Regions from separate parts of the Variovorax frigidus genome, predicted to be linked through region 3. Evidence: predicted binding sites of a transcription regulator. Region 3 holds the regulator's gene; each other region holds the start of a gene.
The links. The regulator FNR, encoded in region 3, switches genes on or off when oxygen is low (the NO sensors DNR and NnrR bind a similar motif). The targets are predictions, from matches to a motif close to TTGATNNNNATCAA.
Positions count from the first base shown of each region.

Region 1 (7,461 bases), on a different contig from region 3:
ACGCCGACTGCCGGCTGTACGACCAACTGGCCGGCGGCGCTGCCGCACTGTCGGTTCCCCTCGTGGTATTGCCCATCGCCTTGCCGATGGCGCGCTTCCACTATTTCCTGGGCGAAGCCCTCGTCCGCTGGGTCACGTTTTTCGACGCGCGTGGCCCTCCTGTGAATCGTTGAACCTTCCCCCGTCCTGACGGCGGCCCCTTCCGTGGCGAAAGCATTCGCCGTGCGGGAGCGGCCGGCTTTTCCCTGGTTTCAACGAGTTTTCACATGACACGCAATTTCCGTATCAGCGCCGTTGGCGCTGCCGTTCTCACGCTCGCGCACCACGCCGCCTGGGCCCAGTCGCCTGCCGCGCCCGCCACCCTGCCGGTCTCTCCCGTTCCCACGCTCGGCACCGTGACCGTCTCCGCCAGCGGCCTGTCGCTCGGCGGCGCCGACATGACCACGCCGGTGTCCATTCTCGAAGGCGATGCGCTGGTACTGCGCCGCGGCGCCACGCTGGGCGAAACGCTCGAGTCGGAAAACGGCGTGCGCAGCACGCACTTCGGCGCCGGCGCGAGCCGCCCGATCATTCGCGGCATGGACGGCCCGCGCGTCAAGGTGCTGTCCGACGGCGCCGAGGTCCAGGACGCCTCGACCATCAGCCCCGACCACGCCGTGGTCTCGGAGCCGCTGCTGACGCAGCAGATCGAGGTGCTGCGCGGCCCCTCGGCGCTGGCCTACGGCGGTGGCGCGGTGGGTGGCGTGGTCAACGTGCTCGACAACCGGGTGCCGACACGCATGCCGACCCGCGGGCTCGAAGGCAGCGTCGAGCTGCAGGGCCGAACCAACGGCCGCGAGGGCGCTGGCGCCTTCGACCTCACGACCGCCGTCGGCAGCAACCTCGCGCTGCACCTCGAGGGCGCGCGCCGCAATGCCCGGGACTATGGCGTCGGCAGCGGCTGGAGTGGCGGCGGCCGCGTCGACGGCAGCTACAGCGAATCGGACACCTTCGGGCTGGGCCTGTCGTGGATCGGTGAGCGCGGCTACCTCGGCCTCGCGTACAGCCGTCGCAACAGCCTCTACGGCCTGCCCGGCCACCAGCACGCGTTCGAAGGCTGCCACCCGCACGGCAGCCACCTGCACTGCCCGAGCGGCGATCACGACCATGGCCACGAGGGCGAGGAAGAGGGTGCGCACGAAGAAGAAGGGCACGATCATGCCCACGAGGCCGGCGCCGTGCCCTATGTCGACCTCAAGAGCCAGCGCTGGGACGTGCGCGGCGAGTACCGCGACCCACTGCCCGGCTTTTCGCGCGCACGGCTGCGCGCCGCCTTCACCGACTACCGCCACCACGAGATCGAAGACGGAGAGATCGCGACCACTTTCAAGAACAAGGGGTACGACGGCCGGCTCGAGCTCGAGCACTACCCGATCGCGGGCTGGCGCGGCCTGGTCGGCGTGCAGACCACGCAACGCAAGTTCAGCGCACTGGGCGAGGAGGCCTACGTCGCGCCGACCCGGACCGACAGGAACGCCGTCTTCCTGCTGGAGGAGCGTCACTTCGGCGACGTGCGCGTCGAGGCCGCCGCGCGCTACGAGCGCCAGCGCATCGACGTCGATTCGTTGCAGCCCGACACGCACCATGCCGGCACCTCGCTGTCGACCGGCGCCGTGTGGCGCTTCACGCCGGGCTACTCGCTCGGCGCCAGCCTTTCGCGCACCCAGCGCCTGCCTTCGGCCGAGGAGCTGTACGCCGACGGCCTGCACCTGGCGACCAGCACCTACGAGGTGGGCAATGCCGAACTGCGCAAGGAAAGCGCGACCAACCTCGACCTGACCTTCGCCAAGACGGCGGGCGACACCACCTTCTCGGTGACCGGCTTCCACAACCAGGTGAAGAACTACATCTACGCCAACACGCTGGACACCTTCCAGGAGCTGCAGCTCATCGAATACGCGCAGCGCGACGCGACCTTCACCGGGCTGGAGGCGCAAGTCCGCCAGAAGCTCAACCCGGTCTTCGGCGTCACGCTGTTCGGCGACTACGTGCGCGCCAAGCTCGACGCGGATGGCGAGGGCAGCCGCAACCTGCCGCGCATCCCGGCGCGCCGGCTCGGCGTGCGGCTCGATGCGTCGTGGCAAGGCTGGGGCGGCTTGGTCGAGGTCTATCGCATGGGCAGCCAGAAACGCGTGGCCGACTACGAAAGCACGACGCCGGGCTACACGATGCTCAATGCCAGCGTCAGCTACAAGACGCGCATCGACCGCTTCGACACGCTCTTCTACGTGCGCGCCGACAACCTGACGAATGAACTGGCCTACAGCCACACCTCGTTCATCAAGGACGCGGCACCGCTGCGCGGGCGCAGCCTGACGGTCGGCGCGCGGTTGAGCTTCTGAGCGACTGAAGGGGCGCAGGGCGGAAGACGGGCGAGCGGCTGCGTGGCAGCGCTTGCGCTATTCTCGAAGCGGTGAATTCACCTGTCGCGTCCGCCCTGCTGCCCGTCGTTCTTCTCATCGCCGCGGGTTATCTCGCCGGCCACCGACGCTGGGTCGGGGCCCATGCGGTCAAGGACCTCTCCAACCTGATCTTCCTGCTGCTCGCGCCGGCGCTGCTGTTCCGCTCGATGAGCGCGGTGCACTTCGAGCAGCTGAGCCTCAAGCCCGTGGCCGCGTATTTCATCGGTGCGGGCATCATCTTCGTCGGCACGCTGATGTGGCGCGGACTCAACCGCACGGCGGCCGTGCTGGCCATCGCGAGCACCTTCAGCAACACCGTGATCATCGGCGTCGCGCTGGTCGACCTGGCCTACGGACCCGAGGGCCTGGTGGTGCTGCTCACGCTGGTCTCGCTGCATTCGCTGGTGCTGATCACCAGCGCCACGGTGCTGATCGAGCTGATGGTGGCGCGCGAGCATGCGGCCTCGAACGGCCGCCAGCGGCACCATCTGCTGCGCACCGTCGGTCGCGCCTTGCGCAATTCGATCTTCCATCCGGTGCCGCTGCCGATCATCGCGGGCCTGCTGTATGCGCAGACCGGCTGGGGTATTCCGACCGTCATCGACAAGCCTTTGATGCTGCTGGGCCAGGCCTTCAGCCCGGTGGCGCTGGTGCTGGTGGGCGTCACGCTGGCGCTCACGCCGGTCGGCACGCACCTGCGCGACGCGTTCACCCTGGCGCTGGTCAAGAACGTGGTGCACCCGCTGCTGGTGCTGGGCACGGGCTGGCTGCTGGGCGTGCGCGGCCTGCCGCTGACCGTGATGGTGGTGGCCGCGGCCATGCCCATTGGCGCCAACGCCTTCCTGTTCTCGCAGCGCTACAAGGTGGCGGAGGAGCTGGTGACGGCCAGCGTGGTGGTGTCCACCGTGCTGGCGCTGCTCACCTTGAGCGCCGCGATGGCGCTCATGGCCCGGTTCTAGAACCGGGCCCCGGGGTGCTTACATCAGCAGGTGTTCGCCGGCGTTGTCGCCGCCCAGCGTGACGTAGTTGACCTTGCGGATGTCCATCAGCGCCTTGCCGCCGGCGTAGCTGATGGAGCTCTGCACGTCCTGCTCCATCTCGATCAGCGTGTCGGCCAGCTTGCCCTTGATCGGCTCGAGGATGCGCTTGCCTTCGACGTGCTTGTACTCGCCCTTGTTGAAGTCGCTGGCCGAGCCGTAATACTCCTTGAACAGCACACCGTCGACCTCGACCGTCTTGCCCGGCGATTCCTCGTGGCCCGCGAACAGCGAGCCGATCATCACCATCGAGGCGCCGAAACGGATGCTCTTGGCGATGTCGCCGTGGTCGCGGATGCCGCCGTCGGCAATGATGGGCTTGGTCGCCACGCGAGCGCACCACTTGAGCGCGCTGAGCTGCCAGCCGCCCGTGCCGAAGCCGGTCTTGAGCTTGGTGATGCAGACCTTGCCCGGACCGATGCCGACCTTGGTCGCGTCGGCGCCCCAGTTTTCCAGGTCGATGATGGCTTCGGGCGTGCCCACGTTGCCGGCGATCACGAAGGACTGCGGCAGCTTGGCCTTGAGGTAGCCGATCATGTTCTTCACCGTGTCGGCATGGCCGTGCGCGATGTCGATGGTGATGTACTCGGGCACGAGGCCGGCCGCGGCCAGCTGGTCGACGGTGTCGTAGTCGGCCTTCTTCACGCCCAGAGAGATCGAGGCGAACACGCCCTTGGCCTGCATGTCCTTCACGAACTGCACGTTGTCCAGGTCGAAGCGGTGCATCACGTAGAAGTAGCCGTTCTGCGCGAGCCAGAGGCTGATGGTCTCGTCCACCACCGTCTTCATGTTGGCCGGCACCACCGGCAGACGGAACTTGCGTCCGCCCAGCGTCACGCCGGCGTCGCATTCCGAGCGGCTTTCCACGCGGCATTTGCGTGGCAGCAGAAGGATGTTGTCGTAGTCGAAAATTTGCATGATGAGACCAAGCTCCTGTGGAAGGTTCGCCGGCAGGCATGTCCTGTCGGCGTGGGCGCTTGGTCTTGGCCGGTTTCGTCGCCGCGAAAGCGGGCGAAAAAAAACCGGGCGACAAGAATCTTGGGCCCGGTGATTGATTCTAGGGGAGCGGTCAGGCCGCCCTCAGTCGGCTTTTCATATAGACCTTATTTTTCGTGCGATTCCGTGGCGCGACCCGCTCAGAAGCGGTAGCCGACACCCACGCCGATCAGCAGCGGATCGACCTTCACCGTCGACAGCCGGCTGCCGTTCAGGCTCACGTCGGTGCGGATCTGCACCTTCTTCAGGTCGAAGTTCAGGAACACGTTCTTCGCGATCGCGATGTCCACGCCGGCGCCGATGGCCAGGCCGAAGCTGTTGTGTTCCAGGTCCAGCCGGCCGACCGTGGGCACGGCGAGGTTCACCGAGCCGATGCGCGTGTAGTTCAGGCCGATGCCCGCGTAGGGACGGATGGTGCCGTTGGGAATGAAGTGGTACTGCAGCATCAGCGAGGGCGGCAGGTGCTTGAAGGTGCCGATGTCGACCGGCCCGCCGAGCGCGCTCTGCGTGATCGTGACGCGCTGCTTCTGCGGCACCGTCAGCACCAGCTCGGCGGCGATGTTCGGCGTGAAGAAGTAAGTGATGTCGAGCTCGGGGATCGTCTTGTCGTTCACGTGGATCGCATCGGCCGGCACCGCCAGCGCGCCGATCGCGTCGGAGTGGTTGGCGGTGTCGAGGCGCACGGCGCGCGCGCGCACCAGCCAGTTGCCTTGCGCTTCCTGCGCGGCGGCGGGCAGGGCGCAGGTGGCGCCCAAGGCACCGAGGAGGGCGCCGATCCAGGCGCGCGTGAGCAGGTTCTTCTTCATGGTCGGGGACTCCGTTCGGGCCGCGCAAGGGGCGCGCGGCAACTGGCATCCAGTGTCCGAAAGCGGCGGTTGCGTGTCCTTGATCCAGGGCAAGCATCCTTCTTCGGCCCCGTCCGCGCCCGGCGTTCCTACAATGCCGGGATGTCTCTTTTCGGCTCGCACGACGCTTTCGACGGCGCCCCCCCTTCCCCAGCGGCCGCCTCGCCCCTGCTCCACAACCTCAATGCCGAACAACTCGCCGCGGTCACGCTGCCCGAGGGCAACGCGCTGATCCTGGCCGGCGCCGGCTCGGGCAAGACCCGGGTGTTGACCACCCGCATCGCCTGGCTGCTCCAGACGGGCCAGGTCTCGCCCGGCGGCATCCTGGCCGTGACCTTCACCAACAAGGCGGCCAAGGAGATGGTCACGCGGCTGACCGCGATGCTGCCCATCAACGCGCGCGGCATGTGGATCGGCACCTTCCACGGCCTGTGCAACCGCTTCCTGCGCGCGCACTGGAAGCTGGCCAACCTGCCGTCGACCTTCCAGATCCTCGATACGCAAGACCAGCTCTCGGCCATCAAGCGGCTGATGAAGCAGTTCAACGTCGACGACGAGCGCTTCCCGGCCAAGCAGACCCAGTGGTTCATCTCCGGCGCCAAGGAAGAGGGCAAGCGCCCGGGCGACGTCGAGGTGCGCAGCGAGGAAGACCGCAAGAAGGTCGAGATCTACCAGCTCTACGAAGAACAGTGCCAGCGCGAAGGCGTGGTCGATTTCAGCGAGCTGATGCTGCGCAGCTACGAACTGCTGCGCGACAACGACCCCATCCGCGAGCACTACCAGCGGCGCTTCCGCCACATCCTGATCGACGAATTCCAGGACACCAACCGGCTCCAGTACGCCTGGATCAAGATGCTCTCGGGCGCCACGGTCGGCGGCCGCTTCGTGCCCGGCAGCAACAGCGTGATCGCGGTGGGCGACGACGACCAGAGCATCTACGCCTTCCGCGGTGCGCGCGTGGGCAACATGGCCGACTTCGTGCGCGAGTTCGACGTCTCGCGCCAGATCAAGCTGGAGCAGAACTACCGCAGCTACAGCAACATTCTCGACTCGGCCAATGCGCTGATCGGCCACAACACCAAGCGCCTGGGCAAGAACCTGCGCACCGAACAGGGCCCGGGCGAACCGGTGCGCGTCTACGAGTCGACCAGCGACTTCGCCGAGGCGCAGTGGATGGTCGAGGAGATGCGCCAGCTGGTGCGCGACGGCATCGCGCGCAAGGAGATGGCCGTGCTCTACCGCAGCAATGCGCAGAGCCGGGTGATCGAAACCGCGCTGTTCAATGCCTCGGTGCCTTACCGCGTGTACGGCGGCCTGCGCTTCTTCGAGCGCGCCGAAATCAAGCATGCGCTGGGCTACCTGCGGCTGCTGGAGAACAAGGACGACGACACCAGCTTCCTGCGCATCGTCAACTTCCCGCCGCGCGGCATCGGCGCGCGCAGCATCGAGCTGCTGCAGGATGCGGCGCGCGCGGCCGGCCACTCGCTGCACGACGCGGTGAGCGCGGTCGGCGGCAAGGCCGGTGCCAACCTGTCGGCCTTCGTCGCCAAGATCGACGTGCTGCGCGAACAGACCGTGGGCATCTCGCTGCGCGAGATCATCGAGCTGGTGCTCGACCACAGCGGCCTGATCGAACACTACAAGGCCGACCGCGAGGGCGCCGACCGGGTGGAGAACCTGGAGGAACTGGTGAACGCGGCCGAGAGCTTCGTCACGCAGGAAGGCTTCGGCCGCGATGCCGTGGCGCTGCCGGTCGACGAGCTGCGCCAGTCGCCCGCGAGCCAGGGACTGGACCCGAACCTGCCGGTCGTCGACGAACCGCTGGCCCCCGACGCCGAGACCGGCGAGACCCTTAGCCCGCTCGCGGCCTTCCTCACGCATGCGGCGCTCGAATCGGGCGACAACCAGGCGCAGGCCGGCCAGGACGCGGTGCAGCTCATGACCGTGCATGCGGCCAAGGGCCTGGAGTTCGACTGCGTGTTCATCACCGGCATGGAAGAGGGCCTGTTCCCGCACGAGAACTCGATGAGCGACCACGACGGCCTCGAGGAGGAGCGCCGCCTGATGTACGTGGCCATCACCCGCGCGCGCCAGCGCCTGTACCTGAGCCATTCGCAGACCCGCATGCTGCACGGCCAGACC
Region 1 covers NZ_JBPJZF010000003.1:358,333-365,793, forward strand. The annotation lists gene ACSFBC_RS11030 (hypothetical protein) at 1-173, shown strand, start outside; gene ACSFBC_RS11035 (TonB-dependent receptor domain-containing protein) at 267-2,381, shown strand; gene ACSFBC_RS11040 (AEC family transporter) at 2,453-3,400, shown strand; gene ACSFBC_RS11045 (GMP reductase) at 3,419-4,396, opposite strand; gene ACSFBC_RS11050 (OmpW/AlkL family protein) at 4,615-5,280, opposite strand; gene ACSFBC_RS11055 (UvrD-helicase domain-containing protein) at 5,422-7,461, shown strand, end outside.
Region 1: a site for FNR is predicted at 5,360-5,373, ahead of ACSFBC_RS11050 (OmpW/AlkL family protein). Genes of this name have one in related genera too.

Region 2 (7,461 bases), 180 kb from region 3:
AGGTGCTCAAGGACTACTGGGGCTGGACCGAGGGCGACGTGCTGATCCATGCGCTGCCGATCTTTCACGTGCACGGCCTGTTCGTCGCGATCCATGGTGCGCTGCTCAACGGCAGCAAGATGATCTGGCTCAACAAGTTCGATCCCAAGCGCGTGGTGGCACGGCTGCCCGAGGCCACGGTCTTCATGGGCGTGCCCACGCTCTACGTGCGCATGCTGGCCGAGCCCGGGCTCACGAAGAGGGCCTGCAAGCGCATGCGCCTGTTCATCGCCGGTTCGGCACCGTTGCTGATCGAGACCTTTCACGAATGGCAGCAGCGCACCGGCCACACGATCCTCGAGCGCTACGGCATGAGCGAGACGGCGATGCTCACGTCGAATCCCTACAGCCCGGTGCAGGGCGAGCGGCGCGGCGGCACGGTGGGCTTCGCGCTGCCGGGCGTGAACCTGCGCGTGCGCGTGGCCGACGAGAGCGGCGACAGCCGCGAGGCCACCACGGGCGAGATCGGCAACATCGAGGTCGATGGCCCCAACGTGTTCGCGGGCTACTGGCGCATGCCCGAGAAGACCAGGGAGGAATTCACGGCCGACGGTTTCTTCAAGACCGGCGACGTGGGCCAGATCGACGGACTGGGCTACATCACCATCGTCGGGCGCAGCAAGGACCTGATCATCAGCGGCGGCTACAACGTCTATCCGGCCGAGATCGAGGGCTTCATCAACGAGCTGCCGGGCGTGGCCGAGAGCGCGGTGGTCGGCGTGCCGCATGCGGACTTCGGTGAGGTCGGCGTGGCCGTGGTCACGACGAAGCCGGGCGCGACCCTCGATGCGGAAGCCATCGTGGCCGAGCTCAAGGCCAAGCTGGCGAACTTCAAGGTGCCCAAGCGCTGCTTCGTGGTCGGCGAGCTGCCGCGCAATGCGATGGGCAAGGTTCAGAAGGCGCTGCTGCGCGAGCAGCACAAGGGGCTGTTCGCGCGCGCCTGAGCCTCGTTCGGGCAGCGACGTCAGGGTGCGCGGCGCCGCCGTGGCCGGGCGAGCGTCAGCGGCTCGGCTCCAGGGGCGAGCCCGTCGGAAGGCTCGCGCAGGGCGGCGCTGCTGCGCGGTGTCGGACGGGCAGCCACGACAATGCGCGCATGAAAACTCTCGCGCTGTTCATTGCCACCGCGCTGGCCGAAATCGTCGGCTGCTACCTGCCGTGGTTGTGGCTCAAGCAGGGCAGGTCGGTCTGGCTGCTGCTGCCGGCGGCACTGAGCCTGGCGCTGTTCGCCTGGCTGCTCACACTGCATGCCACGGCCGCGGGCCGCGTCTATGCGGCCTATGGCGGTGTGTACATCGGCGTGGCGATCGCCTGGCTGTGGGCCGTGGACGGCATCCGGCCCACGCCCTGGGACGTGGCCGGCGTGGTGGTGGCGCTGACGGGCATGGGCCTGATCATGTTCCAGCCCAAGTGAGAGCGTGCCCTACTTGACCAGCAGCACCGAGACCGGGCTCTCGGCGATCACCTTGCTGGCCACCGAGCCCATGAGCGCGCGGCCGAACATGCCGTGGCCATGCGTGCCCATGACGATCAACCCGGCGCCGGCTTCCTTGGCGCCGGCGACGATCTCCTCGGGTGCGTGGCCATGGCGCTCCTGCGTCGTGAACGCGCTCACGCCCTGGTCGGCCAGCGCTTTCTTCACGGGCTCGAGGACTTTGGCTGCTTCTTCGGCGTAGTAGCCGTCGACGACTTCCTTGGACACATGGCGCTTCACGTTGCCCGGCAAGGCGGTGCAGACGTGCAGCACGACGAGTTCATGGCCTTCGACGAACATGGCGCGGTGGTCGGACAGGTAGGCCAGGGCCTTCTGGGTGTACGGGCTGCCGTCAACGGCGACGAGGATTTTCATGAGAGTCCTTTCAAGGTCATGGAAGAGGGCGACCGCGTGGGCGGCCCCTGCGACATGTGACCACAGCCAGGCCATCGTCGGTGGCGGATGCCCCCGATGGCGCTGCGGTCTTGACCTCGAGCGTAGGGGCGCGGTGCGCCCTGCGGGTTGATGCAGATCAACCCGCAGGGCGGCGGGAAGGCTCAGCGCTTGGGCTTGAGCTCGACGATCAGTGCCGGAGGAACGCGGCCGTCGATGTCACGTGGCAGCTTCTCGGTCTTCTGCAGCGCGCGCAGTGCGGCCTGGTCCCAGGCGGGCAGCCCGCTGGACTTGACCAGCCGTGGCGTGCCCACGATGGTGCCGTCGGGCGCCAGCTTGACCTCGAATTCGGCACCCGGGTTGCCGTTGACGAGTTCGGCGTCGGGGAAGACGACGTTCGGGCGCACAGCTGCCGCCACTCTGCCGCCGTAGCTGCCCGAAGGGCCGGAGGACTTCAGTGCAGTGCCGGTCGCGTTGTCGTCACCGCTGGCGCCGGCCAGGCCCTGCATGCGCTTGAGCGTGGCGGCACGGTCGGCCGCGGCCTGCTTGGCGGCATCGGCTTCCTTCTTCTTCGCGGCCTCGGCCTGCTGCTGTTGCTGCTGCTTGGCCTCGGCTTCCTTCTTCTTGCGTGCGTCGGCCTGCGCCTTCTCCTGTGCTTCCTTGCGATCTTCGGCCTGTTCTTCGGCGCGGCGCTTGGCCTCGAGTTCCTTCTTTTCCTGGGCCGCCTTCTTCGCGGCTTCCATCTTCTTTTCCTGCTTGGCCTGCTCGATCTCCTGCTCGCGCTCCTTCTGCTCGCGCGCCTTCTTCTCGCGCTCGAGCGCGATGTCGGGCGGACGCGGGGCGGGTGCGGGCTCGGGCGCCCTCGCCGCGGGCGGCGGTGGGGGCGGCGGAGGCGGTGGTGCAGGTGTCGGCGCGGGCGCGGGCGGCGGCACGGGCGCCGGCGGCTGCGTCAGGCGCGGTGCCGCCTGCTGCACCGTGGTCGACCAGATCTCGGCCTCGACCGCGTCGCTCTCGGCGTCGCGCTTCCAGTGCACGCCCCAGGTCAGCGCGGCGATCAGCACCGCGTGCGCGGCCAGCGCGAAGGCGATGGCGCGCGGCGTGCCGCGTTGGGGCGGGGGGGCGAACTCGGGGCGGTCGGCGGCGAGCGACATGCCTTACTTCGCGCCCGTGGTCGTGACCGACAGCCCGACCCGCTCGACGCCCGCGCGCTTGAGCAGGTTCATGGCCTTGACCACGGTCTCGTACTTGACCGACTTGTCGGCGCTGATGACCACCGGGCGTTCGGCGTCGCCGCCCTGTGCGGTCTGCACGGCCGTGCCGATCTGCGCGAACGGGATGGCGCTGCCGCCCGAACCGGTGGACGGGTCCTTCTTGATCTGGATCTCGTCGTCGGTCTTGATGACGATCTCGATCGGCTTGTCGGGCTGCTTGTTGGCGCGGTCGACGCTCGGCAGGTTGATCACGCTGGGTGTGATCAGTGGCGCGGTCACCATGAAGATGATCAGCAGCACCAGCATGACGTCGATGAACGGGACCATGTTGATCTCGTTGATCGTGCGGCGGCCGCGGCCGCGGGAGGAGGTGGCGGGCATGGGCTCAGCGGCCGGCGCTCGAAGGCGCCGGCTGGGTCGACAGGTTGCGCTGCAGGATGTTCGAGAACTCTTCGATGAAGGTCTCGAGTGCGATCGCGGTCTTGTCGATCTCGCGCGCAAAGCGGTTGTAGCCGACCACCGCGGGGATGGCGGCGAACAGGCCGATGGCGGTGGCGACCAGCGCCTCGGCGATGCCCGGCGCGACGGTGGCCAGCGTGACCTGCGTCAGCGCGGCCAGGCCGGTGAAGGCATGCATGATCCCCCAGACCGTGCCGAACAGCCCCACGTAGGGCGAGACCGAGCCGACCGTGGCCAGGAAGGACAGGTTGGATTCGGCCACGTCGAGCTCGCGCTGGAAGCTCGCGCGCATCGCGCGGCGCGCGCCGTCGAGCAGCGTGGCGGCGTCGGCCACATGGCGTTCACGCAGCTTCTGGTACTCGCGCATGCCGGAAGCGAAGATGCGCTCCATCGGGCCGGCGAGCTTGGCGTTCTGGGCCGCGGAGGCGAACAGCTCGTTCAGGCTGGTGCCCGACCAGAAGTCGCGCTCGAACTCGTCGTTGAGGGCGCGCATGCGCTTGAGTGCGAAGAACTTGCGGAAGATCGCCGCCCAGCTGGCGATCGAAATGCCGGCCAGCAGCAGCACCACGAGTTGCACGGGCAGGCTGGCATGGATCAGGAGGGTGAGGATCGAAAGGTCTTGGTTCATGGCGTGAGAGGTTGAGACATGGAGCCGCGATGGCGCTCGAGGGTTCCCGCAACATGGGCCGGAATGCGGGCTGGGCGCAATGTGAGGCCATCGACCCAGCCGATGCGGATCGTGCCTTCGCACAGCAAAGAGGGTTGCTCTTCTTTTGATAGCACTCGCTGAGCGATTATGGCGGACGCCGAACCGGTCTGACGAAGTTCGACCGTCACAAGCAGTTCGTCGTCGAGCCGTGCGGGCCGGTGGTACTTGAGCTGGGTCTCGCTCACCACGAACATCCCGCCGCTCTGTTCGCGCAGCGCGCGCTGCTCGATGCCCAGGTCGCGCAGCCATTCGGTGCGCGCGCGTTCCATGAACTTCAGGTAGTTGGCATAGAACACGATGCCGCCGGCATCGGTGTCTTCCCAATAGATGCGGATCGGGAACTGGAAGCTCATCCGGCCAGCGTCTTGAGCCGCGCGATGGCTTCTTCGAGGTGCGCCATGGAGCTGGCGGTCGAGAAGCGCACGAAGCGCGCGGTCTCGGCCGTGCCGAAGTCGCGGCCCGGCGTGATCGCGACGTGGGCGCGTTTCATCACCTCGAAGGCGAAGTCCCAGCTGCCTTCGATGCCCAGCTTGCGCGCGAACTCGGTGCAGTCGGCCCAGGCATAGAAGGCGCCGTCGGGTTCGACCGGCACCGTGAGCCCGAGCGCATTGAGCTGCGGAATGAACCAGTCGCGTCGGCGCTTGAACTCGGCGCGGCGGCGTTCGTACTCGGCGATGCTTTCGGGCTCGAAGCAGGCCAGCGCCGCGTACTGCGCCACGGTGCTCGCGCAGATGAACAGGTTCTGCGCCAGGCGTTCTACCGCCGGCACCAGCGCATCGGGCACCACCAGCCAGCCGAGTCGCCAGCCGGTCATGTTGAAGTACTTGCTGAAGCTGTTGATGCTGATGACCTGGTCGTCGATGGCCAGAGCGGTCTGGCCGAAGGCGTCGTCGTGCGACAGGCCGAGGTAGATCTCGTCGATCAGCGTGATGCCGCCGCGACGCGACACCACCTCGTGGATGCGGCGCAGTTCGTCGGGCGCGATCGAGGTGCCGGTCGGGTTCGAGGGCGAGGCCAGCAGCACGCCGCGCGTCTTGTCGGTCCAGGCCGCCTCGACCTTGGCCGCGCTGAGCTGGAAGCGCTCGGCCGCGGTGGTCGGCACCAGCACGGCGCGCCCTTCGGCGGCCGTCACGAAATGGCGGTTGCAGGGGTAGCTGGGGTCGGGCAGCAGGATCTCGTCGCCTGCCTCGATCAGCGCCAGGCAGGCCAGTTGCAGCGCAGCCGAGGCGCCGGCGGTGATCACGATGCGACGGGCCGGCACGTCGACGCCGAAGCGCTCGCGGTACCAGCCGCTGATGCGTTCGCGCAGCAGTTCGAGGCCGGTGGCCTGCGTGTACTGCGTGGCGCCCGCGCGCACGGCCCGTACGGCGGCTTCCTGCACCAGGGGCGGCGCGGTGAAGTCGGGCTCGCCGATGTTCAGGAAGATCATCGGCCGGTCGGTGTGGGCCACTTCGCGCGCCAGGGCGCTGGCGGCCTTGGCCACTTCCATCACATAGAAGGGCTCGATCTTTTCCGCACGGCTCGAGATCCTCATGCGCGCGCTTTCCCCGACGCGCGATCGGCTTCGACCTCGACGCTGCGCAGCGTCGGCGCCAGGCCGTTGAGCACCGCGTTCACGTACTTGTGGCCGTCGGTGCCGCCGAATTCCTTGGCCAGCTCGATGCACTCGTTGAGCACCACGCGCCATGGCACGTCGAGGCAGTGCCGGAATTCGTAGACGCCGATCCACATCACGGCATGCTCGATCGGCGAGATCTCTCCGAACTTGCGGTCGAGCAGCGGCTGGATCAGCGCGTCGAGCTCGGCCTCTTCGCGGATCGTGCCGTGCAGCAGCGCGTCGTAGTGGGCGGCATCGGCCTTGTGGAAGCCGGCCAGGTCGCGTGTGAAATGGTCGATCTCGGTCGCATCGTTGCGGCCCACCAGGTGCTGGTAGAGCGCCTGCAGCGCGAATTCGCGCGAGCGGCTGCGGTTGGACTTGGCCGAGGCCTTGCGTGCGCCCGTGCTGGTGAGGCCGGTGCGCACCTGGCGCGGCTTGGCGTCTTGGTCGGGGGGAAGGTCTGCGGTCATGAGAGGGTGGTGGCCAGCAGCTGCGCCATTTCGACGGCGACGCGCGCCGCATCGCGGCCCTTGTCGGTCTGGCGGGCCACGGCTTGGTCCAGGTTTTCGGTGGTGAGGATCGCGTTGGCGATGGGCAGGTGGTGGTCGAGTGCGATGCGGCTCACGCTCGCGCCCGATTCGTTGGCCACGAGTTCGAAATGGTAGGTCTCGCCGCGGATGATGCATCCCAGCGCGACCAGCGCGTGGTAGCCGCCGCGCCGGGCCATGGCCTGCAGCGCCACCGGCACTTCCAGTGCGCCGGGCACGCGCACGTGGTCGATGTCGGCATCGGCCACGCCGAGCGCCGAGAGTTCGGCCAGGCAGGCCTCGGCCAGTGCATCGGTGATGTCTTCGTTGAAGCGTGCCTGCACGATGCCGATGCGCAGGCCTTGTCCGTCGAGCGCCAGAAGCTCGCCCTTGTTTGCGTGAAGCACGTGTCAGTCCTTGTGGATGTAGCCGGTGATTTCGATGCCGTAGCCGGCCGCCATGCTGGGCATGCGACGCGGCGTGCCCAGCAATTGCATCTTGTGCACGCCGCATTCGCGCAGGATCTGCGCGCCGACGCCGTAGCTGCGCAGGTCCATGCGGCCGCGCTCGGGCGCCTGGGCCGGACGCGCGGTGCCGTCGAACTGGGCCAGCAGCTCCGCCGCGGTCTCGCCGCAGTTGAGCAGGATCGCCACGCCCTTGTCCTGCTTGGCGATGTAGGCCAGGCTGGCGTCGAGGCTCCAGGAGTGCAGCGAGCGGTTGATCTCGAGCGCATCGAGCACCGACAGCGGCTCGTGCACCCGCACGGCCACGGTCTCGTCGCTGTTCCAGCTGCCGCGCACCAGCGCGAGGTGCACGCCGTTGCTGGGCTTGTCCTGGAAAGCGTGGGCGGTGAAGCGGCCCCAGGCGGTTTCGATCTCGCGGCAACCGACCTTGTGGACCAGCGTCTCGGTGCGGCTGCGGTGTTCGATCAGCGCGGCGATGGTGCCGATCTTCAGGCCGTGCTCGGCCGCGAACAGTTGCAGGTCGGGCAGACGCGCCATCGTGCCGTCTTCGTTCATGACTTCGCAGATCACCGATGCGGGCGAGCAGCCGGC
Region 2 covers NZ_JBPJZF010000001.1:596,276-603,736, reverse strand. The annotation lists gene ACSFBC_RS02835 (malonate--CoA ligase) at 1-983, shown strand, start outside; gene ACSFBC_RS02830 (YnfA family protein) at 1,133-1,450, shown strand; gene ACSFBC_RS02825 (universal stress protein) at 1,460-1,885, opposite strand; gene tolA (cell envelope integrity protein TolA) at 2,068-3,054, opposite strand; gene ACSFBC_RS02815 (ExbD/TolR family protein) at 3,058-3,495, opposite strand; gene tolQ (protein TolQ) at 3,500-4,201, opposite strand; gene ybgC (tol-pal system-associated acyl-CoA thioesterase) at 4,198-4,635, opposite strand; gene ACSFBC_RS02800 (pyridoxal phosphate-dependent aminotransferase) at 4,632-5,816, opposite strand; gene nusB (transcription antitermination factor NusB) at 5,813-6,349, opposite strand; gene ribH (6,7-dimethyl-8-ribityllumazine synthase) at 6,346-6,813, opposite strand; gene ribBA (bifunctional 3,4-dihydroxy-2-butanone-4-phosphate synthase/GTP cyclohydrolase II) at 6,817-7,461, opposite strand, start outside.
Region 2: a site for FNR is predicted at 2,033-2,046, ahead of ACSFBC_RS02825 (universal stress protein). Genes of this name have one in related genera too.

Region 3 (7,461 bases):
GAAGACGCGGAGTCCTCGCTCGCGCAACTGGCCGTCAATCCGCGCGGGCGACTGCGCATCGACATCCACGGCGCACCCGCGAACGAGCTGCTGCTGCCGCGCATCGGCGAGTTCCATGCACGCTATCCGCACATCGAGCTCGCGGTGGGCAGCGGCGACCGGCTGGTGGACCTGGTGCGCGAAGGCGTGGACTGCGTGGTGCGCGGCGGCGAGCCGCGCGATTCGTCGCTGGTCACCCGGCGGCTCGCGCTGGTGCCGCAGGTCACCTGCGCCAGTCCGACCTACCTCGCGGCCCACGGCACACCGCTGCAACCGGCCGACCTGGCGCGGCACATCGGCGTCAATTTCTTCTCGGCGTCGCGGCCCGAGGTCTTTCCCTACCTGTTCGAGGTCGACGGCAAGATCGAGGCGCACACGCTCAAGGGCTGGATCAGCGTGAACAGCGCCGACAGCTACAAGATCTGCGCCGAGCAGGGCTGCGGGATCATCCAGGTGCCGCGCTACGGCATCGACCGGCAATTGCGCGAGGGCACGCTGATCGAGATCCTCGCGCACACGCCCTGCCCGCCGATGGTCCACTCGGTGCTGTACCCGCACCATCGGCAGCTCTCGCCGCGGGTGCGGGTGTTCATCGACTGGGTGACGCAGCTCTACACCGCGCGCTTCGGCGCGCTCAGGTAGCGGCGACCGCCGCACGCCGGACGGCGGCCTACAAGGGGCCCGCGCCGATTGCGCTAAGGTGCGGCGTTGAAGCAGCCGACACCCGGCGGCCCGAATCTCCGCACCGAGGAACCGCTCCATGCCCGCTCCCCTGCCCAACGCCGCGCCGGCGCGCCAGCACTTCTCCATGATCCGCGGCTTTCACCTGGCCGACGTGTTCACGCTCGGCAATGCTGCCTGCGGCGTCGGCGCGGTGTTCCTCGCAATGGCCTACATGGGAAAGCCATCGCTCGCGCACTTCCTCTGGGCCGCGGCGCTGGCACCGGCCGCCTTCATCTTCGACGTGTTCGACGGCCGCATCGCGCGCTGGCGCCAGACCCATTCGGCGCTCGGACGCGAGCTCGACTCGCTGGCCGACGTGATCTCCTTCGGCGTCGCACCGGCTGCGCTGGCCTTCGCGGCCGGCCTCGACGGCGGCTGGGACTGCCTCGTGCTGATCTACTTCGTCTGCTGCGGCGTGAGCCGGCTGGCACGCTACAACGTCACGGCCGAAGCGCTGTCCGAGGGCGCGGACAAGGTCAAGTACTTCGAAGGCACGCCCATTCCGACCAGCGTGGTGCTGGTCGGCGTGCTGGCCTGGGCCGCCTGGCAGGGTCGCGTGGGCGATGCGGTCTGGGGCGGCGCCTGGGTGCTGGGCCCGTGGCAATTGCACCCGCTGGTCCTGCTGTTCGCGCTGTCGGGCACGCTGATGGTGAGCAAGACGCTGCGCATTCCCAAATTCTGAGGAGACCGCGATGACCCTGAAGCTCTACTTCAACCCGCGCAGCCGCGCACTGATCGCCAAGTGGCTGCTCGACGAGGCCGGCGTCGACTATGAGATCGTGCCCGTCGATCTCCAGAAGAAGGAACACAAGACGCCTGCCTTCCGGGCCATCAACCCCGCAGGCAAGCTGCCGGCGCTGGTCGACGGCAAGGCGCGGGTGTTCGAGAACCCGGCCATCGCGCTCTACATCGCCGAGAAGTACCCGCACACGAAGCTCGCGCCTCCGCTGGGCACGGCCGAACGCGGCCGCTTTCTATCGCTCATGGTCTACGCCACCGCGCAGCTCGAACCCTCGATGGGCGACGATCTGCTGAAGCTGCCGACGCCGGCCGCGCGCGGCTGGAACGACTTCGCGATCGTCAAGGACGTGGTCGAACGCGAACTCGGCGAAGGCCCCTACCTGTTCGGCGCGCAGTTCACCGCGGCCGACGTGATGGTCGGCGCGATGTTCATCTGGCAGCGCATGATGGGCCGGCGCTCGGGCAGTGCGAAGATCGATGCCTACATCGACCGGCTGCTGGCGCGCCCCCACGCCATGAAGATCGGCTGATCCTTCCTCTTTCGAAAGCCCCATGAGCACCACCGCGCATTTCACCCAGCAGCATCCGGCCGGTTTCGACGAACTCGTGCGCCTGGCCTCGGCCCAGCCGATCGCGCCGGCCTGCGACCACTTCTATTTCCTGCGCCACGGCCAGACCGGCCGCAACGCCTCGCGCATCTTCCAGGCCGTCGACGAGCCGCTGAGCGAACTGGGCCAGCAGCAGGCCGTGCGCGCGGCCGAGCGTCTGACCGGCGAGCCGATCCGCACCATCGTCTGCAGCGACGCGCGCCGCGCCTTCGACACCGCCCACACCGTGGCCGCCAGCCTGCGCATCGTGCCGCTGGCGCGCGAGGACCTGCGCGAACGCCACTTCGGCGCGCTGATCGGCACCTCTTCCGTCGATCTCGACTGGGCCTGCGCGCCCGAGGGCGGCGAGACGCTGGCGCAGTTCGTCGACCGCAACCGCGTGTCGCTCGCCGACGCACTGGCCCAACCCGCGCCCGTGCTGGTGGTGGCGCACGGCGGCACGCTGTACGTGCTGGCCGCGCTGCTGGGCGTGGCAATCGAGCCGGCCATCCTGGGCAATGCACAACCGCTGCGCTTCGAGCGTGTCGACGGCAGCTGGCAGGTCAGGCCCCTGCTCGCGCGCACCGGCGACGCCGCCGCGATCGCCTGACCCTTCCGCCGGACACCGCCATGAACTTCAGGGACTACGACAAGGTGCGATCGCACGGGATCGAGACTGGCCCCTGAGCGGCGCAAGGGCCAGCCCAAGTGCACGGCCCTTGATGCAGGTCAGACGAAGGCGCGGCACCCGTTCGCACAATGCCTGTGATGCGGCGGGCACCTCGACCTGCCGCCTTCTTCAGGAAACCCATCCCATGCTTCGCCCTCGTTTTGCCCTTGCCCTGCTCGCCTGCGCCGCCGCGCCCGCCTTCGCCGCCGACTGCACGATCGAGATCGAGGGCAACGACGCCATGCAGTTCAACAAGCCGGTGATCGAAGTCAGCAAGAGCTGCAAGGAGTTCACCGTCAAGCTCAAGCACAGCGGCAAGCTGCCCAAGCAGGCCATGGGCCACAACTGGGTCCTGAGCAAGACGGCCGATGTGCAGGCGGTCGCGGCCGACGGCATCGCCGCCGGTGCAGCGCAGAACTACGTGAAGGCCGGCGATGCCCGCGCGGTGGCCCACACCCGGGTCGTCGGCGGCGGCGAGAGCGACAGCGTGAGCTTCGCGGTCGCCAAGCTGGACGCGGCCGGCAGCTACACCTACTTCTGCTCCTTCCCCGGCCACTCGTCGCTCATGAAGGGCACGCTGAAACTGGTGAAGTGAGCTCGCGCGGCAGTCGATCTGGACGCTACTGGCACCAGATCGCGATCTGCCGGCTCAGGTCGTGCCACACGGCCTGCAGCGCCACCACCGCCAGCACCGCGCCCGCGAGCCGCGTGCCCCATTCGCGGCGGGACTCGCCGAAGACGCCGTGCAGGCGCCGCCAGAGCCAGGGCGCAATCCACAGCGCAACGCCGCTTCCGAGGGCGAACGCAGCCATCACGGCCGCGCCCTGCCAGGCGTTGTTGCCCAGGGCCGCGACCATCAGCGCCGAGTACAGCAGCCCGCAGGGCATCGAGACCCACAGCGCGCCCGTCGCGAGCACGCGCCAGCGCGAGCCCTCCCGGGGTCGAAGCCGCTTCGCCAGCAGCCGACCCAGGCTGTGCGCCCACAGCGGCTGCCGCCCGGCCACGGCCAGCAGCAGGCCCCAGGCGAACACGGCCACGTGCAGCAGCAGCCAGAGCGGCCGAAGCGCTGCGACCTGCTCGCTCGCGAGCGCCAGGCCCTGCACGGCGGTGGCCGCGAGTGCGCCACCGGCCGCATAGCTGGCCACGCGCGCCGCATGGAAGACCACCGACGCCGACACTGCGGGCGTCGGCAGCACCGCCACACCGCCGCCTCCCGGCGCACGCGCGAAGCGGATCACGCCCGCGCAGGCCGCGCCGCACATGGCCACGCAGTGCGGGCCGCCGGCCAGGCCCATGAGCAACGCGGTGCCGATGAGCGCCGTCTGCATCAGATGATCCGGGAGAAGCGCGAGCGGTTGCGGTCGGCCTGCAGGTAGCGGTCGAACACCATCGCGATGGCGCGCACGAAGAACCAGCCGATGGGCGTGACCTCGATCTCGTGCGCATCGACCGTGACCAGGCCCTGCGCCACCAGCGGCGCGAGCACTTCCAGCTCGGCCGCGAAGTGCTGGCGGAAGTCGACCAGGTGCGCCAGGCCGATGGACTCGAAGCTCAGTTGCCCCTGGCACATCAGCGCCATGATCACGGCGCGCCGCAGCACGTCGTCGCGCGACAGCGCGAGGCCGCGCACCACCGGCAGCCGGCCCTGGTCGAGCAGGTCGTAGTACTCCTCGAGCGTCTTGGCGTTCTGGCTGTAGGTGGCGCCGATCCGGCCGATGGCCGACACCCCGAGCGCCACCAGGTCGCAATCCGGCTGCGTGCTGTAGCCCTGGAAGTTGCGGTGCAGCCGGCCCTGGCGGCGCGCGATGGCCAACGGGTCGGTCGGCAGCGCGAAGTGGTCCATGCCGATGTAGACGTAGCCGGCCGCGGTGAGCGCAGCGATCGAGCGCGAGAGCATGTCGATCTTGGTGACGGCGTCGGGCAGCTCGGCCGGGTCGATGCGGCGCTGGGGCTTGAAGCGCTCGGGCAGGTGCGCATAGGCATAGAGCGCGATGCGCTCGGGCTGCAGTTCGCAGATCTGCTCGAGCGTGCGGTCGAACGACGCCGCGGTCTGCCTGGGCAGGCCGTAGATCAGGTCGACGTTGATCGATGCAAAACCCAGCCGGCGCGCCGACGCGACCAGTTCGAACACCTGCTCGGCGGGCTGGATGCGGTGTACCGCCTTCTGAACGGCCGGATCGAAGTCCTGCACACCGAAGCTCAGCCGGTTGAAGCCCAGCGCCGCGATCCGTTCGAGCCGCGCCGCGTCGATGGTGCGCGGATCGATCTCGATCGCGTATTCGCCTTCGGGCGCCAAGGTGAAGGCGGCGCGCAGCATCGCCATCAAGCGTGCGAGCGCCGCGTCGTCGAGGAAGGTCGGGGTGCCGCCGCCCAGGTGCAACTGGCTCACGGCCGCACCGCGCCCGAGTTGCGTCACCTGCAGGTCAATCTCGCGCTCGAGATAGTCCAGGTACGCCTCGGCGCGTTCCGGATGCCCGGTCACGATCTTGTTGCAGGCGCAGAAGTAGCACAGCGAGGCGCAGAACGGCAGGTGCACGTAGACCGACAGCGGCAGCGCGCGGGGGCCGGTGCTCAATGCGCGCTGGCGCAGCGCCTGCGCGTAGTCGTCGCTGCCGAAGGCCTCGACGAAGCGGTCGGCGGTCGGGTAGGAGGTGTAGCGCGGCCCCTGCACGTCGAAGCGCTGCAGCATCTCGGGCGTCATGACGGGCACGGCGCAAGCCGAGGTGGCGGAGGCCGCAGGCGCAGCGAGGACGGGAGAAAGGGTGGTTGGCATGGTGATGTGGCACACGGGGCTCCGTGACTGTGCCGACGACCGGGCCGGACTTCCTTGACCTGCATCAAGTCCCGTGCTCGGGGGGAGGAGGACAATCGAGGCACCAACTTGAAGCGTCGCCGTCCTCTTCCCGGCCGGCACGAACCGCCATGACACCCGAAATCATCAAAGTCGCCTGTTCCAACTGCAACCTGCGCGAGCTGTGCATGCCCGTGGGCCTGCAGCCCGCGGAGCTGGAACGCATCGACGAGATCGTCGCGACGCGGCGCAAGGTGAAGCGGCGCGAGGCGCTGTTCCACAACGGGGAGCGCTTCACTTCGCTCTATGCGATCCGCACCGGCGTCTTCAAGACCTGCATCACGGCCGAGGACGGCCGCGACCAGGTCACCGGCTTCCAGATGGCGGGCGAAATCATCGGGCTGGACGGCATCGTGAGCGATCACCACACCTGCGACGCCGTGGCGCTCGAGGATTCCGAGGTCTGCGTGATGCCCTTCGACCGCATCGAGGAGCTGTCGCGCGAAGTCACGGCCCTGCAGCGCCATGTGCACAAGATCATGAGCCGCGAAATCGTGCGCGAGCACGGCGTGATGCTGCTGCTGGGCAGCATGCGCGCCGAAGAACGGCTGGCGGCCTTCCTGCTGAACCTGGTGCAGCGGCTGCATGCGCGCGGCTTTTCGCAGTCCGAGCTCGTGCTGCGCATGACCCGTGAAGAGATCGGCAGCTACCTCGGACTCAAGCTCGAGACCGTGAGCCGCACGCTGTCGAAGTTCGTCGAGGACGGCATCGTGGCCGTGCAGCAGCGCCATGTGCGCATCGTCGACGCCGACAAGCTCAAGCGCATCGTCAATCCTCCGGCCTGTTGATCTCGCGCCTGGACATGCCGAGCAGCGCGGTCAGCGCGCTCGAGCCCATGCCCAGCGCCCAGAAGACGAAGAAGCCCAGCGTGTAGATGCCCTGGCGCGACAGCGGCAGCGCTTCGCCGCGCCAGTGCAGGTCGCCCGGATCGACCAGCGCGAACACCAGCATTTCCACCACGCAGGCCAGCAGGAACGAGGGCCAGAGGATCCAGGCCAGGCGACGGATGCGTTGCTTCATGGCGGTCCTCAGTGCTTCGGCAGCGGGACGTCGTCGCTCGGGGTGGCCGCATGGTTGCGGCCCGCCTGCGCCGGCATCAGCTTCTTGTCGGCCAGCGTCTTGTTGATCTCCACGCCCTGGCGGTAGTAGTCCTCGGCCACCACCGGGTCGGGCGTGCGGATGGCGATCCACAGCGTGGCGAAACCGGCCACCACGACGATGGCCGGGCCGGCGATCACCATCCAGACATAGGGAAACTTCCACCAGGGTTCGGCGACGGTGGGCAGGAGGCCGGGAGCATTCATGAAGATCTCTTTCTATTGAACGTGGCGGTGTGCGCTAGCGCGGGACCAGGAAGATGGCCTTTTCCGAGACATGCGATGCGCCGTCTTCGGAGCGCACATCGAAATGCACGGTGTGCGAGCCCGGTGCCGCGGTGCCGTAGGGCAGCTGCAGCCGTACCGCGACCCAGCGCGACTCGGCCGGCTGCACCTCGAGCGAGGCTCCCGCGGCCACGCTGAGTCCCTCGAGTCCGCTCGCGGCGATGGCATAGCGCTGCGGCCGTTCGGTCGCGTTCATCACCTGCAGCCGGTAGACGTTCTCCAGCATGCCGCCCTCGGCGATGCGCGCGAGCGAGGCGCGGTCGCGCACCACGTCGACCTTGAGCGGCGTGCGCACCACCAGGCTGGCCAGCAGGCCCAGGCACAGCGCGCCGAGCAAGGCGCTGTAGATCAGCACGCGCGGGCGCAGCACGCGACGCAGCACCTGGCGCGCCGACCAGCCGCCGGCCATGCCGTTCTGCGTGGCGTAGCGGATCAGGCCCGGCGGGTAGGCCATCTTGGCCATCACCG
Region 3 covers NZ_JBPJZF010000001.1:775,280-782,740, forward strand. The annotation lists gene ACSFBC_RS03635 (LysR family transcriptional regulator) at 1-681, shown strand, start outside; gene ACSFBC_RS03640 (CDP-alcohol phosphatidyltransferase family protein) at 800-1,444, shown strand; gene ACSFBC_RS03645 (glutathione S-transferase family protein) at 1,455-2,033, shown strand; gene ACSFBC_RS03650 (histidine phosphatase family protein) at 2,056-2,700, shown strand; gene azu (azurin) at 2,906-3,355, shown strand; gene ACSFBC_RS03660 (sulfite exporter TauE/SafE family protein) at 3,381-4,088, opposite strand; gene hemN (oxygen-independent coproporphyrinogen III oxidase) at 4,088-5,461, opposite strand; gene fnr (fumarate/nitrate reduction transcriptional regulator Fnr) at 5,683-6,399, shown strand; gene ACSFBC_RS03675 (hypothetical protein) at 6,380-6,631, opposite strand; gene ACSFBC_RS03680 (FixH family protein) at 6,640-6,915, opposite strand; gene ccoG (cytochrome c oxidase accessory protein CcoG) at 6,950-7,461, opposite strand, start outside.